2 regions of the Streptomyces venetus genome follow, and region 2 is predicted to be linked to the other one. Evidence: riboswitches for the same ligand, from Rfam matches in the RefSeq annotation. Region 2 holds a riboswitch; the other holds the start of a gene.
What was found. Region 2 has a riboswitch for thiamine pyrophosphate ahead of thiO (glycine oxidase ThiO). Riboswitches for the same ligand answer to the same signal wherever they lie in the genome.
Positions count from the first base shown of each region.

Region 1: linked by a shared signal. The riboswitch ahead of ABEA82_RS31755 (thiamine ABC transporter substrate-binding protein) and the one ahead of thiO (glycine oxidase ThiO) in region 2 are both predicted to bind thiamine pyrophosphate.

Region 1 is NZ_BAABET010000011.1:202,792-207,544, forward strand. It holds gene ABEA82_RS31740 (SRPBCC family protein) at 1-317, shown strand, start outside; gene ABEA82_RS31745 (DUF6233 domain-containing protein) at 337-690, opposite strand; gene rlmN (dual-specificity RNA methyltransferase RlmN) at 773-1,879, shown strand; TPP riboswitch at 1,919-2,025, shown strand; gene ABEA82_RS31755 (thiamine ABC transporter substrate-binding protein) at 2,150-3,187, shown strand; gene ABEA82_RS31760 (ABC transporter permease) at 3,163-4,753, shown strand, end outside.
Region 2 is NZ_BAABET010000012.1:42,242-46,994, reverse strand. It holds gene ABEA82_RS32455 (Rv2175c family DNA-binding protein) at 317-682, opposite strand; gene ABEA82_RS32450 (NAD(P)/FAD-dependent oxidoreductase) at 771-2,012, opposite strand; gene ABEA82_RS32445 (avidin-fold protein) at 2,045-2,395, opposite strand; TPP riboswitch at 2,452-2,563, shown strand; gene thiO (glycine oxidase ThiO) at 2,561-3,730, shown strand; gene thiS (sulfur carrier protein ThiS) at 3,727-3,927, shown strand; gene ABEA82_RS32430 (thiazole synthase) at 3,930-4,727, shown strand.

The DNA.
Region 1 (4,753 bases), on a different contig from region 2:
TAGGCCTCGGGAACCGGGTCCGCGTGACCCGGCACGTAGGCCGCCGCGTCATGCCGATGACCATGGAGGTCACCGAGTACGATCCGCCGCGCAGCTGGGCCATGCGCGGTGTCGACGGCCCGGTCCGGGCCCGGGTGCACGGCGAGGTCGAGCCGTTCGACGAGGGCCGGCGCTCGCACGTGACGATCGACATCGACTTCGAGGGCCACGGCGTCGGCAAGGTGCTGGTGCCGCTCGTCGTACGCCCCCAGGTCCGCAAGGAACTGCCGCGCAACGAGCAGCTCCTCAAGGACCGGCTGGAGCACACGGGAGAGTAGGCGGCGGGCCCTCGGCGGCCTACTCCAGGAAGCCGAGCGCCGTGTCGGGGCGGCAGTGCGTGCACGCCGGCACCTGCCGGCGAAGGGCGTCGAGAGCCTGTGCCCGGGAGGCGTCCACGCACCTGCCGCTCTTCGTCACCTTCCAGCAGTCCCCGGTGTGCACCGCGACCAGGTTCCTCTTGTCCAGGCCCCGCTCGATCAGCCACTCGGGCGGGGCCGGCCGCATCTCCTCGCCCCTTAGGCGCTCCGCCTCCCGGCGCTGCTCATCGGTGATCCACCGGTCCAGCTGGGCCAGCGCGGCCCTCGCCTGCTGCACCACGACACGGCGCGCGAAGAGCAGCAGATCCAGACGGGACGGCGAGGAATCGTTCACGCATTCGATTTTAGTTTCGACGGAAGGGGCGAGCGCCACCGGCCCCGGTGCACCCGTATGGATCTGCGACACTGGGTGGGCCATGCCTAAGCCCGGAGAACTCACATTCGTCGCCCCCCGCGGAGCCAAGAAGCCGCCGCGGCATCTCGCCGATCTCACTCCTGCCGAGCGCAAGGAGGCCGTTGCCGCGGTCGGGGAGAAGCCGTTTCGTGCCAAGCAGCTCTCGCAGCACTACTTCGCGCGGTACGCGCACGATCCGGAGCAGTGGACCGACATCCCGGCCGGTGCCCGCGGAAAGTTGCGGGAGGCGCTGCTGCCCGAGCTGATGACGGTCGTGCGGCATCTGTCGACCGACCAGGGCACCACCCGCAAGACGCTGTGGCGGCTGTTCGACGGGACGCTCGTCGAGTCGGTGCTGATGCGGTACCCGGACCGGGTGACCATGTGCATCAGCTCGCAGGCCGGGTGCGGGATGAACTGCCCGTTCTGCGCGACCGGGCAGGCGGGGCTGGACCGGAATCTGTCCACCGCCGAGATCGTCCACCAGATCGTGGACGGCATGCGGGCGTTGCGGGACGGGGAGGTCCCCGGCGGGCCGGCGCGGCTCAGCAACATCGTGTTCATGGGCATGGGCGAGCCGCTCGCCAACTACAACCGGGTCATCGGGTCCATCCGGCGGCTCACCGACCCCGAGCCCGACGGAGTGGGGCTCTCGCAGCGCGGGATCACCGTCTCGACGGTGGGGCTCGTCCCGGCCATCCACCGGTTCGCCGACGAGGGCTTCAAGTGCCGCCTCGCCATCTCGCTGCACGCGCCCGACGACGAACTGCGCGACACCCTCGTCCCCGTGAACACGCGGTGGAAGGTGCGCGAGGTGCTGGACGCCGGTTTCGAGTACAGCGCCAAGTCCGGGCGGCGGCTGTCCATCGAGTACGCCTTGATCCGGGACATCAACGACCAGGCCTGGCGCGGTGACCGGCTCGGGCGGCTGCTCAAGGGCAAGCCCGTGCACGTGAACCTGATTCCGCTGAACCCGACGCCCGGGTCCAAGTGGACCGCCTCGCGGCCCGAGGACGAGAAGGCGTTCGTGGAGGCCATCGCCGCGCACGGTGTGCCGGTGACGATCCGGGACACCCGGGGTCAGGAGATCGACGGGGCGTGTGGTCAGCTCGCGGCCACCGAACGGTAGTCTGACCGGCGTAAGAACATCTGCATATTCGACATCTGCATATTCCGACAGGGGAGCGCCACAGCGCTGAGAGTGCGGCACACGGCCGCAGACCCTCCGAACCTGGCCCAGGTCATTCTGGGTAGGGAGATCGGTCACCACTCGAGCTGTTGCGCCCTGCCCGGGACCCCTTGAAGTCCCGGGCAGGGCCGCGTCTTCTCCTGGTCCTCCAGGAGGAATCAAGTGAGCAACAAGACAAAGCGGCTGACGGCGGTGGTCGTCGGACTCGGCATGGCCGGCACACTCGCCGCCTGCGGGTCCTCCGGCGGCGCCCAGGGATCCGGCGACTCCAAGACCGTGACCCTCGTCAGCCACGACTCGTGGGCCGTGTCCAAGGACGTCATCGCGGCCTTCGAGAAGCAGTCCGGCTACAAGGTGAACGTCCTGAAGGACGGCGACGCCGGGCAGGCGGTGAACAAGGCGATCCTGACCAAGGACAACCAGCAGGGCGACGTCTTCTTCGGCGTCGACAACACCCTGCTGTCCCGCGCCCTCGACAACGGGCTCTTCCAGCCGTACGAGGCGAAGGGCTCCGACCAGGTCAAGCCCGAGTACCGCGTCGACCAGGACCAGCACCGGGTCACGCCCGTCGACACCGGCGACATCTGCGTCAACTACGACAAGAAGTACTTCGCCGACCACAAGCTCGAGCCGCCGAAGAGCTTCGACGACCTGGTCAAGCCCCGGTACAAGAACCTGCTCGTGACCGAGAACGCCTCCGCCTCCTCGCCCGGCCTCGGCTTCATGCTCGGCACCGCCGCGAAGTACGGCGACGAGGGCTGGCAGGACTACTGGAAGAAGCTCAAGGCCAACGGCGTCAAGGTCGTCGACGGCTGGGAGCAGGCCTACAACGAGGAGTTCTCCGGCTCGGCCGGCGGGAAGAAGGCCAAGGGCGACCGGCCGCTCGTCGTGTCCTACGCCTCCTCGCCGCCCGCCGAGGTGCTCTTCGCGGACCCGAAGCCGAGCACCGCGCCGACCGGGGTCGCCGAGGGCACCTGCTTCCGGCAGGTCGAGTACGCCGGGCTGCTCAGCAATGCCGGGAACACCAAGGGCGGCAAGGCGTTCCTCGACTTCCTGCTCACCAAGAGGTTCCAGGAGGACATGCCGCTCAACATGTTCGTCCACCCGGTGCGCGAGGGCGCCCAGGTGCCGCCGGAGTTCGTGAAGTACGGGCCGCAGGCCAAGGATCCCGAGACCATGGACCCGGCGAAGATCGCCGACAACCGTGACCAGTGGGTCAAGTCATGGACCTCGCTCGTACTGAAGTAGCGCGCAGGACGCGCGGGAACGCGGCGCGGCTCGGGCTCCTCGCCGTGCCCGTCGCGTTCTTCGCGGTCTTCTTCGCCTACCCCGTCGCCGCGATCGTCGCGCGCGGTCTGAAGGTTGACGGGGCCTGGCAGCTCGGGCGGATCGGCGAGGTGCTCGCGCAGCCCGATGTCCGGCACGTCCTGTGGTTCACCACCTGGCAGGCGCTCGTCTCCACCGCGCTCACCCTGCTCGTGGCGCTTCCCGGCGCCTACGTCTTCGCGCGCCTGGACTTCCCGGGCAAGCAGGTCCTGCGGGCGGTCGTGACCGTGCCGTTCGTGCTGCCGACGGTCGTCGTCGGCACGGCGTTCCTGGCGCTGGTCGGGCGGGGCGGGCTGCTCGACGAGCTGTGGGGCGTGCGGCTGGACACCACCGTGTGGGCGATCCTGCTCGCGCACGTCTTCTTCAACTACGCGGTCGTCGTACGGACCGTCGGCGGGCTCTGGGCGCAGCTCGACCCGCGGCAGGAGGAGGCCGCACGGATGCTCGGCACGTCGCCGCTGACGGCCTGGCGACGGGTCACGCTCCCGGCGCTGGCTCCCGCCGTGGCCGCCGCCGCGCTCATGGTCTTCCTGTTCACCTTCACCTCCTTCGGTGTCGTGCAGATCCTCGGCGGGCCCACCTTCTCCACCCTGGAGGTGGAGATCTACCGGCAGACGTCGGAGATCTTCGACCTGTCCACGGCGGCCGTCCTGACGCTGATCCAGTTCGTCGCGGTGGGCGCGATCCTCGCCCTGCACGCCTGGACCGTACGGCGGCGGGAGACCGCGCTGCGGCTGGTGGACGCCTCCGTGACCGCGCGCCGGCCGCGCGGCGCCGGGCAGTGGGCGCTGCTGGGCGGGGTGCTGGTCACCGTCCTCGTGCTGCTTCTGCTGCCGCTCGCCGTGCTGGTGCAGCGGTCCCTGGGCGCGGCCGGGTTCGGCTACTACCGGGCGTTGATGAGGAACGACGGGGGAGTGTTCCTGGTCCCGCCCATCGAGGCGATCGGCAACTCCCTGTCCTACGCCGTCGCCGCCACCCTCATCGCCGTGGTGATCGGCGCTCTCGCCGCTGCCGCGCTCACGCGCCGGGACGCCGGGCGGTTCGTGCGCGGGTTCGACGCGCTGCTGATGCTGCCGCTAGGGGTGTCCGCGGTGACCGTCGGCTTCGGCTTCCTGATCGCGCTCGACGAGCCGCCGCTGGACCTGAGGTCGTCGTGGATCCTGGTGCCGCTCGCGCAGGCGCTGGTCGGGGTGCCGTTCGTCGTGCGGACCATGCTGCCCGTGCTGCGGGCGGTGGACGTGCGGTTGCGGGAGGCGGCCGCGGTGCTGGGGGCCTCGCCCTGGCGGGTGTGGCGGGAGGTGGACCTGCCGATGGTGCGGCGGGCGCTGCTGATCGCGGCCGGGTTCGCCTTCGCGGTCTCGCTCGGCGAGTTCGGGGCGACGGTGTTCATCGCGCGGCCGGACCGGCCGACGCTGCCGGTGGCCGTGGCGCGGCTGCTGGGCCGGCCCGGTGATCTGAACTACGGCCAGGCGATGGCCCTCTCGACGA
Region 2 (4,753 bases):
CAAGGCGCACGCTCCCGCAGGTGGTGGGGATGCGGCAAGGCGCACGCTCCCGCAGGTGGCGAGGTGCGGCCGGCCGCAGGCCGTGGCCGCCGGTCGGGCCCACCGCAAGCCCCCTGCGGGCTCCAGGCCTCTCACCGGCCCGGGCCGGGCGGCTGCCGCGTGCCCAGCCGGGAGGGGCGGCCCGCCGGGGTCGCCCCGAAAAGGCGCGCGACTGCCCCGGGCCGTGGCCCATACGGGCCCCGGCCACGCCGGGCGGTTGTTCGGGCCCGGCCCCGCGCGCACGGCAGGGCCGGACGGTTGTTCCGGTCGGGGTCGGTCAGACCGCGAGCGCCTGCGCGCGGCGCTTCACCTCCGTGCCGCGGTTCTCGTTCAGCGCCTGCGCCGGTGTGCCGGGCAGGCTGGGGTCGGGGGTGAAGAGCCACTCCAGCATCTCTTCGACCGTGAAGCCGTCGTCCCGCAGGAGCGTCAGGGTGCCGGACAGGCCCTTGACGACCTTGTCCCCGTCGATGAAGGCGGCGGGAACGTGCAGCGCGCGGTTCTCACCGCGGCGTACGGCGATGAGCTGGCCCTCCTTGACCAGCTGCCGTACACGCGTCACCTCGACGCCGAACTGTTCGGCGATGTCGGGGAGGGTGAGCCAGGCAGGGACGAGAGCATCGATCTTTGCGTCAATCTCGGTCACGGAAACAAGCCTGCCATCCACCACTGACAGGAGGAAGTCGGACCGGTCCGGCCGGGCGGCCCACGGCGCCCGGCAGGCCTCCCCGGCGCTATGCCGTCGCCGCTTTGAGCGGCCTCGCGGGGTCCGCCAGCAGCGTCGGATTCATCGGCGTGCCCGACTCGATCAGGCGGCGCCCCTGGGCCAGGTCCCGGGGCCGGCCCACCGCCAGGAGCGCGACCAGCCGGTCACCGCGCAGCCAGCAGACCGTCCAGGCCGGTCCGGCCGGGTCGCCCCGCCACAGGGTCGTGTCGGCGGCCGCGTGGTGCCCGGCGTACTGCACGAACCGCCCGAACTGCTCGGACCAGAAGTAGGGCACCGGGTCGTACACCGCAGGCGGCTCCCCCGAGGCCCGGCCGACGATGTTCAGGGCCACGGTGCGCGGCCCCTGCAGGGCGTTGTCCCAGTGGTGCACCAGCAGGCGCTCGCTGTACCGCCCCGAGGGGAAGGAGGCGCAGTCGCCGACCGCGTACACGTCCGGCACGGTCGTGCGCAGCTGCTCGTCCGCCACGATCTCGGCGTGCGCGCCCAGCTCGATCCCGGAGCCGGACAGCCAGGCCGTGGCCGGACGGGCGCCGATGCCGACCACGACGGCGCCCGCGGGCAGCCGCGTGCCGTCGTCGAGGAGCACGGCGCCGGGCTCGACGCGCTCCACGCGCGCGTGCGTCCTCAGGACGGCACCCGCGTCGGCGTACCAGGCGGCCATGGGAGCGGCGACCTCGGCGGGCAGCGCCCCGGCGAGCGGCCGCTCGGCGGCCTCCACGACGGTCACGGCGCAGCCGGCCTCGCGCGCGGCCGTGGCGAACTCCGCGCCGATCCAGCCCGCGCCGACGACGACGATGTCGTGCTGGCGGGCCAGCACCGGCCGCAGCCGCTCGGCGTCGTCCAGGGTGCGCAGCAGATGCACGCCCGGCACGCCCTCCGCCCCGGGCAGCCGGATCGGTTCGGCGCCGGTCGCGACGACCAGGATGTCGTACGGCACGGGCCCGGCCTCGGTGTCCAGCTCCCGGTCGCCCGGGCGCAGGCCGGTCACCTCGCAGCCGAGCCGCAGCTCGATGCCGAGGGCCTCGAAGTCGACGTCGAACGCGGAGCCCTCGGACTTGCCGAGCAGGACGGCCTTGGACAACGGCGGGCGGTCGTACGGCTGGTGGGGCTCGGCGCCGACCAGCAGGACGCTGCCGGTGAAGCCCTGCTCCCGCAGGGCGACCGCGGTCTGCACACCGGCCATGCCCGCGCCCGCCACGACCACCCGCCACGGCTGCGCGGACCCTGCTTCCTGCGTCTGCTCGCTCACCTGATCACCATAGACAACTGACGTTCTGTCAGTCAGTGCTCAAGCGCAGTGACCTGCTCCACAACGCTCGTCCCGCTGCCCTGCTGGGACTCCCACTCCCAGGTCTCCTCCAGCCGCACCCGCCCGTCGGGCAGGTCCACGACCGTCGAGACACAGTGCCCGGAGGACGTGGTCCCGTCCTCCTTGAGCTGTACGTAGCGGAAGTCCAGCCTGTCTCCCTCCCTGGTACCCACGAGACGGCCGCGTACGACGTCGCCGCCCGCGTACTCGGCCCAGATCTCACCCTCCCGTTCGTGGTACGTGAACCGGGTGCGGGTCCCCACCTGACCGGGGGCCTGGTCGGCCACCGGGGCGAGGACGAGTCCGTCGAGGGATCGGGCCATGGGCGGAGGCTCCCTTACTGCGGCATACGGCATCGGGCTAGGGTTGGTGGCCAACGTAAGGCACTCGCGGGAGCCCGGACGCACCGGGCTGAGAGGGAGGCTGGCGGCCTCCGACCGTACGAACCTGATCCGGGTCATGCCGGCGAAGGGAGGGGGTGGACGCCCATGTCGCGTACGCGAACGTCAGACGTCCTCGTCATCGGGGGCGGGATCATCGGGCTGGTCACGGCCTGGCGGGCCGCGGGGCGGGGCCTCACCACGGCCGTGGTGGACCCCGAGCCGGGCGGCGGGGCCGCCCAGGTCGCCGCCGGGATGCTGGCCGCCGTCACGGAACTGCACTACGGCGAGCAGACCCTGCTCGGCCTGAACCTCGCCTCCGCCCGGCGCTACCCGGACTTCGCGGCCGAGCTCACCGAGCTGACCGGCCACGACCTCGGCTACCGCCGGTGCGGCACGCTCGCCGTCGCCCTGGACGCCGACGACCGGGCGCACCTGCGCGAACTGCACGCCCTGCAACAGCAGTCGGGACTGGACTCGCAGTGGCTGTCGGGGCGGGAGTGCCGTCGCCTGGAGCCGATGCTCGCGCCGGGCGTGCGCGGCGGGCTGCGGGTCGACGGCGACCACCAGATCGACCCGCGACGACTGGCCGGGGCGCTGGTCACCGCGTGCGAACGGTCGGGGGTGGTCTTCCACCGGGCCCTGGCCGAGCGGCTCACCGTCGCGGGGGACCGGGCCACGGGCGTCGTCACGACCGACGGCACCGAGCTGGGAGCCGGTCAGGTCGTGCTGGCCGGGGGCAGCCTGAGCGGCCGGCTGGCGGGCGTCCCGGAGGACGTGCTGCCGCCGGTGCGGCCGGTGAAGGGGCAGGTCGTACGGCTGACCATGCCCGAGCGGCACGGGCCGTTCCTGAGCCGGACGGTGCGCGCGGTCGTCCGCGGCAGCCACGTCTACCTGGTGCCGCGCGCGAGCGGCGAGCTGGTCGTCGGGGCCACCAGTGAGGAAACCGGCTGGGACACCACCGTGACCGCGGGCGGCGTGTACGAGCTGCTGCGGGACGCGCACGAGCTGGTCCCCGGCATCACCGAGCTGCCGCTCACCGAGACCCGGGCCGGGCTGCGGCCCGGCTCCCCCGACAACGCGCCGCTGCTCGGCCCCACCGGTCTCGAGGGACTGCTGCTGGCCACCGGGCACTACCGCAACGGCGTCCTGCTCACGCCGGTCACCGGCGACGCCCTGGCGCACGCCCTGACGACGGGTGAACTGCCCGAGGAGGCCCGCCCCTTCACCCCGAAGCGCTTCAGCACCGTCACCGCACTCACGGAGCAGCCCGCATGAACATCTCCGTCAACGGAGAGCCCCGGGACGTCCGGCCCGGCACGGCTCTCGCCACCGTCGTGAGCTCGCTCACCACGTCACCCTCCGGTGTGGCCGCCGCCCTCAACGAGACCGTCGTCCCGCGCGCGCAGTGGCCGTCCACTCCCCTGGCCGAGGGAGACCGCGTGGAAGTCCTCACCGCCGTCCAAGGAGGCTGACCATGGCCGACGATCCGTTTGTCCTCGGTGGTACGTCCTTCACGTCCCGCCTGATCATGGGTACGGGCGGCGCGCCCAGCCTCGACGTGCTGGAGCGGTCGCTGGTCGCCTCCGGGACGGAGCTGACGACCGTCGCGATGCGCCGGGTGAACCCTTCCGTGCACGGCTCGGTGCTGTCCGTCCTGGAGCGGCTCGGCATCCAGGTACTGCCCAACACCGCGGGCTGCTTCACGGCCGGTGAGGCCGTCCTCACGGCCCGTCTCGCGCGCGAGGCCCTCGGCACGGACCTGATCAAGCTGGAGGTCATCGCCGACGAGCGGACGCTGCTGCCGGATCCGATCGAGCTGCTGGACGCGGCCGAGACGCTGGTCGACGACGGGTTCACGGTGCTGCCGTACACCAACGACGATCCGGTGCTGGCGCGGAAGCTGGAGGACGTCGGGTGTGCGGCGATCATGCCGCTGGGGTCGCCGATCGGGTCCGGGCTGGGGATTCGCAATCCGCACAACTTCCAGCTGATCGTGGAGGGGGCGGGGGTGCCGGTGGTTCTGGACGCGGGGGCCGGTACGGCCTCGGATGCGGCGTTGGCGATGGAGTTGGGGTGTGCGGGTGTGATGCTCGCCTCAGCTGTGACGCGGGCGCAGGAGCCGGTGCTGATGGCTGACGCCATGCGGCATGCGGTGGAGGCGGGGCGGTTGGCGTATCGGGCGGGGCGGATTCCGCGGCGGCACTTCGCGGAGGCGTCTTCGCCCTCTCAGGGCATGGCTGCGCTTGATCCGGAGCGGCCTGCTTTTCAGTAACTGTGCGATGTCGCTGGGGCCGGGTG